Regions from separate parts of the Blautia sp. AM28-27 genome, predicted to be linked through region 1. Evidence: a T-box and tRNA genes for the amino acid it is inferred to sense, from the RefSeq annotation. Region 1 holds a T-box; the other regions hold tRNA genes.
The links. The T-box of region 1 lies ahead of DW743_RS11755 (valine--tRNA ligase). A T-box ahead of a tRNA ligase gene usually reads a tRNA of that ligase, here a tRNA-Val.
Positions count from the first base shown of each region.

Region 2: it encodes a tRNA-Val, which carries the amino acid that the T-box ahead of DW743_RS11755 (valine--tRNA ligase) is inferred to sense. The anticodon was not compared.
Region 3: it encodes a tRNA-Val, which carries the amino acid that the T-box ahead of DW743_RS11755 (valine--tRNA ligase) is inferred to sense. The anticodon was not compared.

Region 1 is NZ_QUJK01000008.1:90,554-95,404, forward strand. Features, by position in the region: gene DW743_RS11750 (LTA synthase family protein) at 1-496, opposite strand, end outside; gene DW743_RS11755 (valine--tRNA ligase) at 497-3,148, opposite strand; T-box leader at 3,244-3,464, opposite strand; gene DW743_RS11760 (MBL fold metallo-hydrolase) at 3,575-4,375, opposite strand; gene DW743_RS11765 (putative signal transducing protein) at 4,397-4,741, opposite strand.
Region 2 is NZ_QUJK01000007.1:58,455-63,305, forward strand. Features, by position in the region: gene DW743_RS10970 (ABC transporter ATP-binding protein) at 1-905, shown strand, start outside; gene DW743_RS10975 (ABC transporter permease) at 902-1,801, shown strand; gene DW743_RS10980 (LytTR family DNA-binding domain-containing protein) at 1,851-2,342, shown strand; tRNA gene DW743_RS10985 (tRNA-Val) at 2,520-2,592, shown strand; tRNA gene DW743_RS10990 (tRNA-Met) at 2,613-2,686, shown strand; gene DW743_RS10995 (exonuclease SbcCD subunit D) at 2,801-3,934, shown strand; gene DW743_RS11000 (AAA family ATPase) at 3,931-4,851, shown strand, end outside.
Region 3 is NZ_QUJK01000001.1:191,189-196,039, reverse strand. Features, by position in the region: gene rlmD (23S rRNA (uracil(1939)-C(5))-methyltransferase RlmD) at 1-1,197, opposite strand, end outside; gene DW743_RS00885 (hypothetical protein) at 1,282-1,512, opposite strand; gene DW743_RS00880 (YdcF family protein) at 1,793-2,401, opposite strand; gene rffA (dTDP-4-amino-4,6-dideoxygalactose transaminase) at 2,408-3,541, opposite strand; tRNA gene DW743_RS00870 (tRNA-Met) at 3,731-3,804, opposite strand; tRNA gene DW743_RS00865 (tRNA-Val) at 3,838-3,910, opposite strand; gene DW743_RS17910 (hypothetical protein) at 4,002-4,163, opposite strand; gene purD (phosphoribosylamine--glycine ligase) at 4,343-4,851, opposite strand, start outside.

The DNA.
Region 1 (4,851 bases):
CATTCAGATACCAGCGGATTTTCCCCTGAAATTTCGGTCCTTTGATCCAGACCCATACAAAAAATGCCAATAATGCCACAAGGGCTGCTACGACGAGGATCATGGTACCTTTCGACAGATACTTCGTCACGACCTTTGCGCCGTCGCTTAAATTCCGCAAGTCCGGTCCGGTAAACGGCGTGACGCGGTTTGCCAGAATCACACCGTTAATGATGCCGAGCAGCAGCCAGAAGCTGCTCATGATGAGCCGCACCAGCACACGTCTGCGGAACAGATAAACTACCATAAAGGTAGTGAAGATCAAAAATGCATTGTACAAAAAGACCCATGGGCTTTCCACCATGTAGCTCCATGCAGATGCCAGCGAATGGCGGGAAAATGCTTCAATCACCAGATACAGAATACAGCATCCCAGGGCCTGCAGTGGTAAAGAGAGCCAGTTGCAGACTTTCACTACGGTTTCCTTGTTTCCATGCAGTTTTTTTCCTTTTTTCATTTATTTTTTCAGCTGCTCCAATCTTGTCTGAACCTGCTCCATCATCTGCTGATAGTTCGCCAGTTTTTCTTTCTCTGCCTGAACCTTTGCCTCCGGAGCTTTGTTAATAAAGTTCGGGTTTCCAAGCATGCCGTTGGAACGTGCGATTTCTTTTGTCAGACGCTCCTCCTCTTTTTCGAGACGGGCGATCTCTTTTTCGAGGTCAACCAGCTCGGCAAACGGAATATAAATCGTTGCCTGCGGGATCACTGCAGATACCGCATCGTCTGCAATGCCGGCTTTATCTGCCTGTACGTGAACTTCGCTTGCTCCTGCCAGAGTTCCGAAGAATACAGCACCATTTTTGAAGGTTTCCTGTACAGCAGCATCTTCGGTTACAACGAATACGCTTGCTTTCTTTGACGGCGGTACATTCATGCTGGTGCGTACACCACGGATGCTTCTTACGGCCTCTTTCATCATCTCAACAGCTGCCTCATCCTCTGCGTATGCAAAGTCTTCGGTCTCTTTCGGCCATGCAGCGATCATGATGGAATCCTCTTCCGGATTCAGCGTGCAGTAGATTTCCTCTGTGATGAACGGCATGAACGGATGCAGCAGTTTCAGTGCATTGCCGAGAACGGTTTTTAAGGTCCACAGTGCAGCGCCCTTCGTCTCGTCGGTCTCGCTGTACAGACGCGGTTTTACCATCTCGATGTACCAGTCGCAGAACTCCTCCCAGATAAAGTCGTAAACCTTCTGTACGGCGATGCCGAGCTCGTAGCGGTCCATGTTGTCCGTTACTTCCGTTGCCAGCGTGTTTACCTTAGAAAGAATCCATTTATCTGCCAGTGTCAGTTTGTCTTTTGGCATTTCAGACGGAACTTCTGCTTTTTCCAGGTTCATCATGATGAAACGGGAAGCGTTCCATACTTTGTTTGCGAAGTTACGGCTGGCTTCTACACGCTCCCAGTAGAAACGCATATCGTTTCCAGGTGCATTACCGGTCATCAAAGTCAGACGGAGAGCATCTGCACCGTATTTGTCAATGACTTCGAGCGGATCGATACCGTTTCCGAGGGATTTACTCATCTTGCGTCCCTGGGAGTCACGAACGAGTCCGTGAATCAGTACGTGGTGGAACGGAACCTGTTTGGTCTGCTCCAGTGCGGAGAATACCATACGGATAACCCAGAAGAAAATGATGTCATATCCGGTTACGAGAACATCCGTCGGATAGAAGTAATCAAATTCCGGTGTTTTCTCCGGCCATCCTAACGTGGAGAACGGCCACAGAGCAGAACTGAACCAGGTGTCCAGGGTATCCGGGTCCTGAGTGAGATGGGTGCTGCCGCATTTCGGGCATTTTTCCGGCATTCCGCCTCTTACAACCGTGATCTCGCCACAGTCATCACAGGTATAGGCCGGGATACGATGACCCCACCAGAGCTGACGGGAAATACACCAGTCGTGGATATTGTTCAGCCAGTTCTGATAAATCTTGCTGAAACGATCCGGGATGAAGTTTACTTCCCCGTTCTTCTCTGCTTCGCTGGCAGCGGCAGCCATATCCGCCATTTTTACAAACCACTGTGGTTTGATCATCGGCTCTACGGTTGTCTTACATCTGTCGTGGGTTCCTACGTTGTGAACGTGATCCACTACTTTTACAAGAAGGCCAAGCTTCTCGAGATCCTCTACCATGGCTTTTCTTGCCTCGTAGCGGTCCATGCCGGCGTATTTGCCGCACTTGTTGTTCATGGTTCCGTCATCGTTTAAGATGTTGATCTCTTCGAGGTTGTGGCGTTTTCCTACCTCAAAATCGTTCGGGTCGTGTGCCGGTGTGATTTTTACGCATCCGGTTCCGAACTCTTTGTCTACGTAAGCATCTGCGATAACCGGGATCTCACGGTCGGTCAGCGGAAGCTTCAGCATTTTTCCTACAATATCTGTATATCTTTCATCCTCCGGATTGACAGCTACGGCAGTATCGCCGAGCAGAGTCTCCGGACGGGTCGTTGCGATTTCTACGAAGCGGCCTTCTTCTCCAACTACCGGGTAGTTGATGTGCCAGAAGTGGCCTGCCTGCTCCTGATATTCAACCTCTGCATCGGAGATGGAAGTCTGGCATACCGGGCACCAGTTGATGATGCGGCTTCCTTTGTAGATCCATCCTTTTTCATACAGACGGCAGAATACTTCTTCTACGGCTTTGGAGCATCCCTCGTCCATGGTGAAGCGTTCTCTCTCCCAGTCTGCGGAGGAGCCGATCTTTCTTAACTGGCTGTTGATGCGTCCGCCGTACTCTTTTTTCCACTCCCAGCAATGCTCCAGGAATTTTTCGCGTCCGATTTCATCTTTGTCGATGCCCTGCTCTTTGAGCATATTGGTAACCTTTACCTCGGTTGCAATCGCCGCATGGTCGGTTCCCGGCTGCCAGAGGACTTCATATCCCTCCATCCGTTTGAAACGGCAGAGAATATCCTGCATGGTGTTGTCGAGTGCATGGCCCATGTGAAGCTGTCCGGTTACGTTCGGAGGCGGCATCATAATGGTAAACGGTTTTTTGTTCGGGTTTACAGTGGCGTGGAAATATCCTTTATCCAGCCATTTCTGATACAGTCTGTCCTCGAGTCCTTTCGGATCGTAGGTCTTTGCGAGTTCTTTGCTCATGAGATCCTCCTTTTATGTTTGGTGTATTGTGGTATTTATTCCCGCAGAGGCTTGTCTTAAATCAAAAACGCCCTTCACATACACATAACATGCATGCAAAGGGCGAAAATTCCGCGGTACCACCTTAATTTGTATCTCGTTTCGGAGTCTGTAACGTGACTCATGCGTGAGAACCTAATCATCACATCTTCTGTGCTTTTCAGCTCTCCGGTTCAGAAGCTACCTTCCATGACCACCTTCCCGGACAGCCTTTCAGCCGGTGAACCGTCCTCTCTTTTGGGGCCTGCCATGTACTCCTCTTCCTCATAACCTTTTCTTTTTCTGTTGGAATAGAAACTGCATTTATCATAATCGCGTTTTTTTATTTTGTCAAGCCGCCGCGGGCAAAAACCTTTCTTCTTATGGAAGTTTTAAGATTTCACGCGCTTATTTTCGGTGAATCCGCGATGCACAGTACTGCATTTCTGCGCGGCCGTACGACGCGTAGCGGACCTGTTCTTTCGAAAACGGCTTCGCATTGCTTGGCCGTCCTAGGTTTTCGCCGTGGATCACCTGATCCACAAGGTCGATGAGATCTGCGAGAACGCCGAGGCTGAGCGGATTGTAAACCGGATGCGCCGTCGATTCAAACACCTGCGTGTGATGACCGCCGAAGAATTTCATGCGGCCGCCCTTTTTCACCAGCCACGCCATCAGACCAACCAGACCATCGTAATACTCTTCCAGGCTCGTTCCGCCCGGCACCTGCATCCAGACACCGCAGCCGCTTCCGATCGCATCTCCGGTGAACAGGTAATTCTGTTTCGTCTCCAGCACGACAACACTGCCCGGCGTATGGCCCGGTGTCTGACAGACGGCCAGCTCTGTGCCGCCGAGCGGAATCACGGAATCGGTACGGATGTCATGAATCTCCTCCCACGGTTTTAATTTTCCCGCTGTCAGTACGCTGAGCGTCTCCGGGTCCATCTTCTTTTCGTCGTGGCACATGTAAACCTCGTTGAACTCATCGATATGATACATGTGATCCGGGTGCGCATGCGTGATAACCAGCAGCAGAGGCTTATCTGTCAACTCCCTTATCACCGGCAGAATCTTTGCGCCTGCTGTGATGCCGGTATCAATCACAGCCGCTTTCTCTTCTCCTTCTACCACATAGAATGACGAATTTCCCGCGTCAAGAATACAGTAAATTTTTTCTCCGATTTCTGTTACCTGAAAACCTTCCATTTTGTAAAACCTCCCTTTTGTTCACCGGAACATACTGAACCCTATGTTAAATAAAATCCCCATAACAATAATAATAACCCAGATCAGAGCTGCAATTCTTGCTTTTGGCGTATGGGACTGTGTTCGGAGCGGCTCAGGAAATTCCCCTTTTTTCTCCCAGTCGGCAATCCGTTTTTTTGCCTCCTCTGCCTGCTCTTCCTTCACATAAACAACGCGTCCCTGATACGGTATTCCAGTTGTAATCTGCAGAATTTCTCCGGCTCCTTCGCTTTTTCCATAAGCCATGATTCCATGACGCTGCAGCATCTTTACCATCTTTTTTGTAGTCTGTTCATCTACCGTACGATACACCTTTCGATACCCCATATCTTTCCCTCCTGTGCTTTGTGCCTTAGATCCACCTTCCGCTATTTTATGCTATTTTCTTTTTTTCTCTCAGCATCATCACCCACGCAATCCGTAATCGAAGTTGATTG
Region 2 (4,851 bases), on a different contig from region 1:
ATATGATTAAAATCACTCATTTAAAGAAAAGCTTTGGTGATGTAAAAGCAGTCAATGATCTGAGTTTTCAGGTGAAAAAAGGAGAGCTCTTTGCATTCCTTGGTGTAAACGGGGCAGGGAAGAGCACAACGATTTCGATCATCTGCGGGCAGCTTCACAAAGACAGCGGAACGGTTCAGATCCAGGGCACAGATCTGGATAAGATCGGAAGGAAAGTTGGAACAATGCTTGGCGTGGTATTTCAGGACAGTGTGCTGGACAAGCCACTTACCGTCAGGGAAAATCTGAAAAACAGAGCAGCGCTTTATGGAATAACAGGAAAAGCGTTTGAAAAAAGATTGCGGGAACTGGTGGAGATTTTTGATTTCGGAGATTATCTGAACCGGCCGGTCGGAAAACTGTCCGGCGGACAGAGAAGAAGAATTGATATTGCAAGAGCCTTGCTGCATCGGCCCGAACTTCTGATTTTAGATGAACCAACGACAGGACTTGACCCACAGACGCGGCTTTTGATCTGGGATATCATTGAAAAACTTCGAGTGGAAGAAAAGCTGACAGTTTTTCTGACTACGCACTACATGGAAGAAGCTGCAAATGCCGGTTATGTGGTGATTCTGGATAAAGGAAGCATCGTGGCAGAAGGAACTCCTTTTGAGCTGAAAAATGAGTATGTGCAGGACACTATGTCTGTTTATGGTGTGACAGAAGAAGAAATCAAAACACTGGGCAGAGAGTATAAAAAGATCCGGGATGGCTATCAGTTAAAAGTAAAAAATACCGCAGAGGCTACCCGGCTGATCGTGGAACATCAGGAAATATTCCGTGATTATGAAGTGGTAAAGGGCAGAATGGATGATGTATTTCTTGCTGTAACCGGAAAAACATTGGGAGGTGAGCACAGATGAAGGCAGTATTTGCACTTATAAGTCGAAACAGAAAATTGTTTTTTAAAGACAGAGGAATGTTTTTTTCGGCTTTAATTACTCCGGGAATTCTGATTTTGCTGTATGCTACATTTCTGGCAAACGTATACAGAGATTCCTTTGTGTCCGCGATCCCGGACATGATTACAATCTCAGACAAACTGATCGATGGAACGGTGGCCGCACAGCTTGCCGCGGCTCTTCTGGCAGTCAGCTGTGTGACTGTGACATTCTGCGTGAATCTTACGATGGTACAGGACCGGGCAAACGGAACAAGGAAAGATTTTAATGTATCGCCAATCAGCAAAGCACAGCTTTATCTTGGGTATTTTTTATCTACTGTAGTCAATTCCCTGCTGGTAAATGGGCTTGCGCTTGTATTATGCCTTGGCTATATGTACAAAATGGGCTGGTATATGAGCGCTGTAGATGTATTCTGGGTTCTTCTCGATGAAATTTTACTGGTACTCTTTGGAAGCACGTTGTCAAGCATCGTCAGTTTTCCACTGACAACCCAGGGTCAGTTATCCGCAGTGGGAACGATCGTAAGTGCCGGGTATGGATTTTTATGCGGAGCTTACATGCCGATTTCAAATTTCGGCAGCGGCCTGCAGAAAGTACTGTCGTATCTGCCAAGTACCTACGGAACTTCTCTGTTGAAAAATCATATGCTCCGTGGAATCTTCGAAGAGATGGAGAACAATCAGCTGCCAGAAGAAATGATTACTGCGATTCGTGATACACTGGATTGTAACCCGAAGTTCCAGGGGTCTGTAGTAAGTGTAAATCAGATGGTGATGCTTATGGTTGGATGTGTTGTGGTATTTGGAATTATTTTTTTGTGCATGACAGCTCTTCCGGAGAAAGATGGGAAGTAAATATATCCTTCGACTATAGAATGAATAAAAAATGAGAAAAGAGACAGTTATGAATATTACAGAAAGAGAGATCGATGACCCGGAAAAAGAGGGCGTTATACTCGAATATGTAAATTTTACGAAAGAATTTGCAGAAATAAAAGAGTATGTAAGAAGCAAAGGGGAATCTATCCGGGGATACACAGAAAAGAAAGAATGTGTTTCCATAAGAACAGAAGATATTTTATATTTCGAGGCAGTGCAAAACAAGGTGTTTGCTTATACGTCAAATAAGTTTTATGAAATTAAAAGCAGACTGTATCAGCTGGAAGAGAAAATAACAAGAAAATGTATGAAGCGTGCATCAAAGACAACGATTGTAAATGCGGATCGTATTGTTTCGGTTCATACCGCATTAAATGGGCGTTTGTATGTGCTGATGGAGGTTTTGATTATTGGAGTTTATGTTACGGTGAATCTGATCGTATATGTAAATGACCATATGGTGGCGGAAAGCATGAACCAGAAACTGGAAGAGATGAGAAAACGGAAAGATGCATAGAAAAAATAACTTTGGATAGTTAAAGACAGCGTATGCCGGAAGGACATGAAATCGCTGGTATTGTAGAAACAAAAGAAAAAATTTGAAAAATTTCAAAAAATATCGTTGACAAACAGAACAAAGCGTGCTAATATACATATTGTCAGCAGGACGTAAGAACTGCTAGAAAACAGATATGGGGTCTTAGCTCAGCTGGGAGAGCATCTGCCTTACAAGCAGAGGGTCACAGGTTCGAGCCCTGTAGGCCCCATACTTCTAAAAATATAGTATGGCGAGATAGCTCAGTTGGCTAGAGCACGCGGTTCATACCCGCGGTGTCGAGGGTTCGAATCCCCCTCTCGCTACGAAAGAGAGAGCTCCTGCGAAAGCAGGGGCTTTTGTTGTTTTACGTTCGGAGGGGGCTGCCAGTGGCGGGCCCTGCAGATTACAATACCATGGAAAATGACAGGGAGGCGCTTATGAAATTATTCCACTTATCCGATCTCCACATCGGAAAGCGAGTCAATGAATTTTCGATGATCGAGGATCAGAAGTACATTTTGTCGCAGATTCTGCATACTGCAAAAAGAGAGAGACCAGATGGTGTACTGCTTTCCGGAGATATTTACGACAGTACGATTCCAAGTGCAGAAGCGGTTCAGGTTTTTGACGCGTTTCTGACAGAGCTTTCCACCAATCGGATTCCCACTTTTATTATCAGTGGAAACCATGATTCCGCCGAGCGTCTGGCATTTGGATCCAGCCTGATGGGAAAAAGCGGGATCTATTTTTCAAAGGTATACAATGGAACGATAGAGAAAATTCCGCTGCAGGATGCGTATGGCACGGTGTGGATTCATCTGCTTCCGTTTTTACGGCCTGCGGTGGTGCGTCATGCCCTGCCGGAGCGTGCGGAAGAAGTAATGTGTACAGCGGATGCAGTTCGGATTGCACTGGAACAGGATTTGGTTGATGAACAGGATCGAAATGTGATTCTGGCCCACCAGTTCGTAACCGGGGCAAAACGATGTGATGCAGAAGAACTGCAGGTTGGCGACTTGGATCAGATTCCGGCAGAATTGTTTGAAAAGTTTGATTATGCTGCACTGGGGCACATCCACAGCCCACAGAAGGTGGAAAGAGACACGGTTCGCTATTGCGGTTCGCCGCTGAAATATTCTTTTTCGGAAGCAGGACAGGAAAAAACGATTACGGTGATCAAATTAAAAGAAAAAGGAACGGTGGAGCTTAGAACAATTCCATTAAAGCCCTTGCACGATCTCAGGAAAATCCAGGGGACGTATCTGGAAGTCACGGCAAAAAGATTTTATGAGAACAGCGACTGCGAGGATTACCTTCTGGTGACGTTGACGGATGAAGAAGATGTGCCGGATGGAATGGCAAAACTCCGAACGATCTATCCGAACCTGATGCGCCTGGAGTACGATAACAAAAGAACCCGGTCTGCTGCAGACATTGGCACGGCGGAACGAGTGGAGGAAAAATCAGAACTGGAACTGTTCCGGGAATTTTATGAATTACAGAATAATCAGAGCATGACCGCACAGCAGGAAGCGCTGGTGGAAGAATTGTTACGGGGGATGAAGGGATGAAACCAAAGAAATTAGTCATCAGTGCATTCGGACCGTATGCGGACCGGATGGAACTTGATTTTGATCGGCTGGGCGGCGGTCTGTATCTGATTACGGGGGACACCGGCGCTGGAAAAACAACGATTTTTGATGCCATCACGTTTGCGCTTTACGGGGAAGCGAGCGGTGAAATCCGGAAAGGCGAAATGTTCCGCAGTAAGTATGCAAAACCGGAGGTGCGTACCTTCGTAGAGCTTACGTTTACGTATCAGGGAAAGGACTATACGGTAAAGAGAAACCCGGAATATCTGCGCCCGAAGGACCGCGGACAGGGCATGACGATGGAGAAAGCGAATGCAGAACTGATTTTTCCGGATGAGCGGCAGCCGGTTACGAAAACTTCGGAAGTGACAAAGAAAGTGACAGAACTTCTCGGGCTGGATCAGCGTCAGTTCCGACAGATTGCGATGATTGCGCAGGGAGATTTCCAGAAGCTTCTGCTGACAGGAACAGCGGATCGGAGTGAAATTTTCCGGAAAATGTTTCACACAGAGATTTATCAGGAGCTGCAGAAGCGCCTGCGGGAAGCAGCAAAGGAGCGCTGGAAAATATACGATGAAAAGAAACGCAGCATCAGCCAGTATCTGGACAATGTTGTCTGCCCGGAAGAGGCAGAATGGAAAAAAGAGTTTGACCGGCTGAAGAAAAATAAATTCGACGGCCAGGTTATGCGCGGTATGGAACTGCTTGCACGCTGCATCGAATGGGACGATGAGAAATTAAAGGCGCTGCAAGACGAGCAGAGTACGCTAAATGAAGAGATCGAAAAGAAAAACCAGCTTTTGGGAAAAATAAAAGAGCGACAGACGAGACAAAAAGAGAAAGAGCAGAAAGAAAAAGAATGGGAGACTCTGCTTCCGAAGGAAGAAGAAAAGAAA
Region 3 (4,851 bases), on a different contig from region 1:
ATGGATTCCTTCGCGCGGTGGATCAAGAACGATGAAGTCCGGTTTTTCTTCGATTTCATCGATCACCTTCAGCACGTCTCCGGCGAGGAAACTGCAGTTGGTAAGGCCGTTTGCCTCTGCGTTCTCTTTTGCAGCTGTAACAGCTTCTTCCACGATTTCCACGCCGATCACTTCTTTTGCGACCGGTGCAAGGATCTGGGCGATGGTTCCGGTTCCGCTGTAGAGGTCGAAGATCGTGCGGTCTTTCGTCTCGCCGACGAACTCGCGGGCGGTGCTGTAGAGAACTTCCGCGCCAAGGGAATTGGTCTGGAAGAAGGAGAACGGGGTGATCTTGAATTTCAGTCCGAGGAGTTCTTCATAGAAGTAGTCCTGTCCGTAGAGCACTTTTGTCTCATCGCTCTTTACAACATCTGCCAGGGAATCATTTATGATATGGAGGAATCCGACAACCTTTCCTTCCAGCGGCAGACCAAGCACTTCCTGCACGAGCGGCATCAGATCCCACTCCTCCTGACTTGTGGTGACGAGATTTACCAGGATTTCTCCGGTATTCTCGGCTCTTCGCACCAGCAGGTGGCGCAGGTAACCCTCGTGGCTTATCTTGTGGTAGTAACTTGCGTTCCGCTCTTTAAAATACGCCAGCACGCAGGTCAGAATCTTTGTGAAATCATCATGCACGATTTTGCAGTCGCACGCGGTCAGGACATCGTAGGTGCTTCCCTTTTTATGAAGTCCGAGAGACAACGGGCCGTCCTTGTATTCATCGCCGAAGGAAAACTCCATTTTATTCCGGTATGCAAACTCCTTCGGACTTCCCTTGATTCCAAGGAACGGATAATCGGCCTCCCCCGCCTCATTGACCTGGCCGGCCTCCACGAGGGCATCGTCGAGCAGTTTTTTCACCTGACCGACCTTCATTGCAAGCTGATCCTCATAACTCATCGTCTGGTACATGCATCCGCCGCAGGACGGGAAAATACTGCAGACCGGATCGCGCTTTTCCATCGGGGATTTTTCTGTTACTTCGAGCAGGCGGCCCTCCATGCGGTTCTTTCTTTTTTTGTTGATCTGAAAGCGGATCTTCTGTCCCGGAATTGCATTTTTCACGGTAACCGTCTCGCCCTCCACATGTACACGTCCTTTATTCGGGAAATCAATTCTTTCCACGACTCCCTCGTAAATTTCTCCTTTTTTCATTCTCTTCTCCTTCTATGTCAAACTGATTTCCGGACAGAAAAACTCCGGTACCACGTTCCGGCACCGGAGTTTCTTTTTTCCATCCTACTTATCTTCGTCTTCATCCTCGAAGTAATCGTCGAAATCGTCATCGAAATCATCTTCGAAGTCTTCCAGATAATCCGGAGTTACAAACCGGTATACTGCGTATGCGATTCCTGCAACTGCCGCTACCGCTCCGACAATGGCAAGGACCCATAAAATCACGTTTTTCGGTTTTTCGCTCTCACGTTCTCTCTGTTTTAAAAGCTCTAATACTTCATCAATCTTATTCATACTGTCCACCAACCTTTGCTTTAGATTAGAAACTTAACTTAACGATAGTATACCATACGAGCCGCAATTTTACCACAATTTCCGCTCTTTTTTATAAATCTTTTCGTTTCAACTTACAGTCGGTATTTTCACGGAGTCTGACATGTCGAGAATAGTTCGACTGTGACTTTCCTCATGTCAGTGGAGGATACCGATTTCTCTCCGCCTACCACTGCCGTTATGTTTCTTTTAACAATTCATCTCACCGCTTTAAAAGCGGGGGACTTCTTGTCTACTGGTGTTAAAATTCAGAATCCGCCGGCAGTTCCCGCAGAATCTTGTGGAACTGACCGCCGCAGCGCTCCATTTCTCCTAACACCTGGTCGATCCATTCACCCTTTGTATGCCAGTTTTCTCTGGTGAACTCAATATCCGAAGGACAGACAAAAAACTCTGTCTCCGGGTAGACAAGCTGGTAATACAGAATACACCGTCTCGCATGGAGATTCCGGCAGCAGAGGATCGCTTTTTTTACCTCGATGCCCGCCGCATCTGTCACTTCCCGTGACCGCAGTGCATTTTCATACGTATACGTCGCCTGGTCTTCGCGCAGAATCGCTTTCTCCGGCACGCTGTTTTTCTGCAGTACCGTCCGCAGAAACTCCCACTCGGTTTCATAGTTCCCGCCGTACTGCTCCGCAAGATCCTGTACACCGGCGAAATGCCCGAGCACAGTACTGTATCTTCCCGACGGAAGCACATACGGCGCAAATCCTTCTTTCCAGAGTTCTGCCGCGTGCGCCGCCATCTGCGGATATCCGTTTCCCGGCACAAAAATCACATCGGCTTTCTGCGGCTCATCCTTCACGAAAATATAGTCCGTAAAGTAGTTTAAAAACTTCTCATACATGAAATGTTACCACTCTTTAAAGTCCATGAGGCACTCTACGACATATGCCATATCCTGTTCAGACAGGCTGTAGAACATTGGCAGACGCATCAGGCGCTCGCTCTCTTTTGTTGTGTATTTGTCCTCTCCGTGGAAAACACCGAACTTCTGTCCGGCCGGGGAGGTATGGAGCGGAACGTAATGGAAGACACACATCACACCGCGCTCTTTCATATAGTTGATCAGTTTTGTACGCACTTCCAGATTTCTTGCCTTGATGAAGTACATATGCGCATTATGTACACAGCCTTCCGGCACAACCGGCTGCTCGATCTTTCCGGCCTCAGCCAGCGGACGGAGCTGCTCATGGTAATAGTTGTAGATGGCCATCCGCTTTCTATCGATTTTCTCATGTTCCTCGAGTTCTGCAAGCAGGTAAGCCGCATTCATATCGCTCGGCAGATAGGAGGAACCGTAGTCGATCCAGGTATATTTGTCGATCTGTCCGCGGAAAAACTTGCTGCGGTTCGTTCCCTTTTCACGAAGGATCTCTGCTTTTTCCAGATAATTCTCATCCTGGAACAGCAGCGCGCCGCCCTCTCCCATCGTATAGTTTTTCGTCTCATGGAAGCTGTAGCAGCCAAAATCGCCGATCGTTCCAAGGGCTTTTCCCTTGTAGTACGCGCTCACACCCTGTGCCGCATCCTCTACAACCTTCAGGTTATGGCGTTTTGCAATATCCATGATGGTATCCATTTCACAGGCAACGCCCGCATAGTGAACCGGAACAATCGCTTTTGTTTTTTCGGTGATGGCATCCTCAATCTTGGTCTCGTCGATGTTCATCGTATCCGGACGGATATCCACGTAGACGATTTTTGCTCCGCGCAGAACAAAGGCATCTGCAGTGGAAACAAACGTGTAGGACGGCATGATCACTTCGTCGCCCGGCCGAATCTCAGACAGGTAAGCTGCCATTTCCAGTGCATGGGTGCAGGATGTCGTAAGCATCGCATGTTTTACGTTGAAATTGTCCTGCATCCAGGCAGAACATTTCTTCGTAAAAGGACCGTCGCCGCACAGCTTGTTGTTTTCCTCTGCCGCCTGGCGGATGTATTCCAGTTCTGTTCCAATAAAAGGTGGTTTATTAAACTCTATCATTGTTTTTTCCTTATCTTTCTTCTATCCATTACTGTTTTATTTACTTTCAGAGCCCAAAACAAGCTCTTAGGTAGTCTTATTTTCTCACAAATCCCTGTGGATTTCAAGACACGATTTTGACATGACAGCCATATCATCATACTGTCCATAAAGCCAAAAGAACCCTTGATTTCTCAAGGGTTCCATAAGTAGCGAGAGGGGGATTCGAACCCTCGACACCGCGGGTATGAACCGCGTGCTCTAGCCAACTGAGCTATCTCGCCATATTCATTTTCAACACCGTTTTTCATAAAACATGGGGCCTATAGGGCTCGAACCTATGACCCTCTGCTTGTAAGGCAGATGCTCTCCCAGCTGAGCTAAGACCCCACATCAGTGTTTTGTCTGTCGACTTTTTATCTGTATCACCAACCGACTTTGTTAGTATAGCATCCCACCCGCCAAATGTCAACACTAATTTTCAAATTTTTTCGATTTTTTTCAACTTTTTCTCCCGCCACTCTTTCAGGTACTGCTCCTGTTCCAGATCTTCCCGTTCTTTCTCCCATCCTGCCGCCCGGCAGAGCGTCCATGCAAGCAGAAGAAATACGGCAAAAATCCCCGCCAGACAAACGATTCCCATCTTTTCCGACCGCCTTTCCTGTTCTGATTCTGCTAAAAACCAAAGGATCTCCTTACTATTGTATCCGGAACGGCGGCGCTTTATTCCCTTTTCAGAATAAAAAGACAAAGCCGCCAGATTTCCCTTTCACCGGGATTCTGGCGGCTCCATTTTACTCAAAATTAAAATTCACATTCACGTTACGCTTCGTCAATCGCTTTTCCAATATCATGGCGGTAATATTTATTGTCAAAGTCAACCCAGTCAACAGCCTTATATGCATTCGCACGTGCCTCTTTCAGGGTATCGCCAAGTGCTGTCACGCCGAGGACACGGCCTCCGTTTGTCACGATCTCGCCATCTTTGAACTTCGTTCCTGCATGGAAGCAGTAATAGCCCTCATGCTCTTTGAACGTCTCGAGTCCGCGGATCGGGAATCCTTTTTCGTAGGAAACCGGATAACCGTTCGAAGCCAGTACGATGCAGACACACGCATTATCTGCAAACTGCAGGTCGATCTGGTCGAGAGTTCCGTCGATGCAGGCTTCAAATACATCAATGATGTCTGTCTTCATACGAGGAAGCACAACCTGTGCCTCCGGATCGCCGAAGCGGGCATTGTACTCGAGCACCTTCGGTCCGTCCGGTGTCAGCATCAGTCCGAAGAAGATAACTCCCTTAAACGGTCTTCCCTCGGCTGCCATCGCAT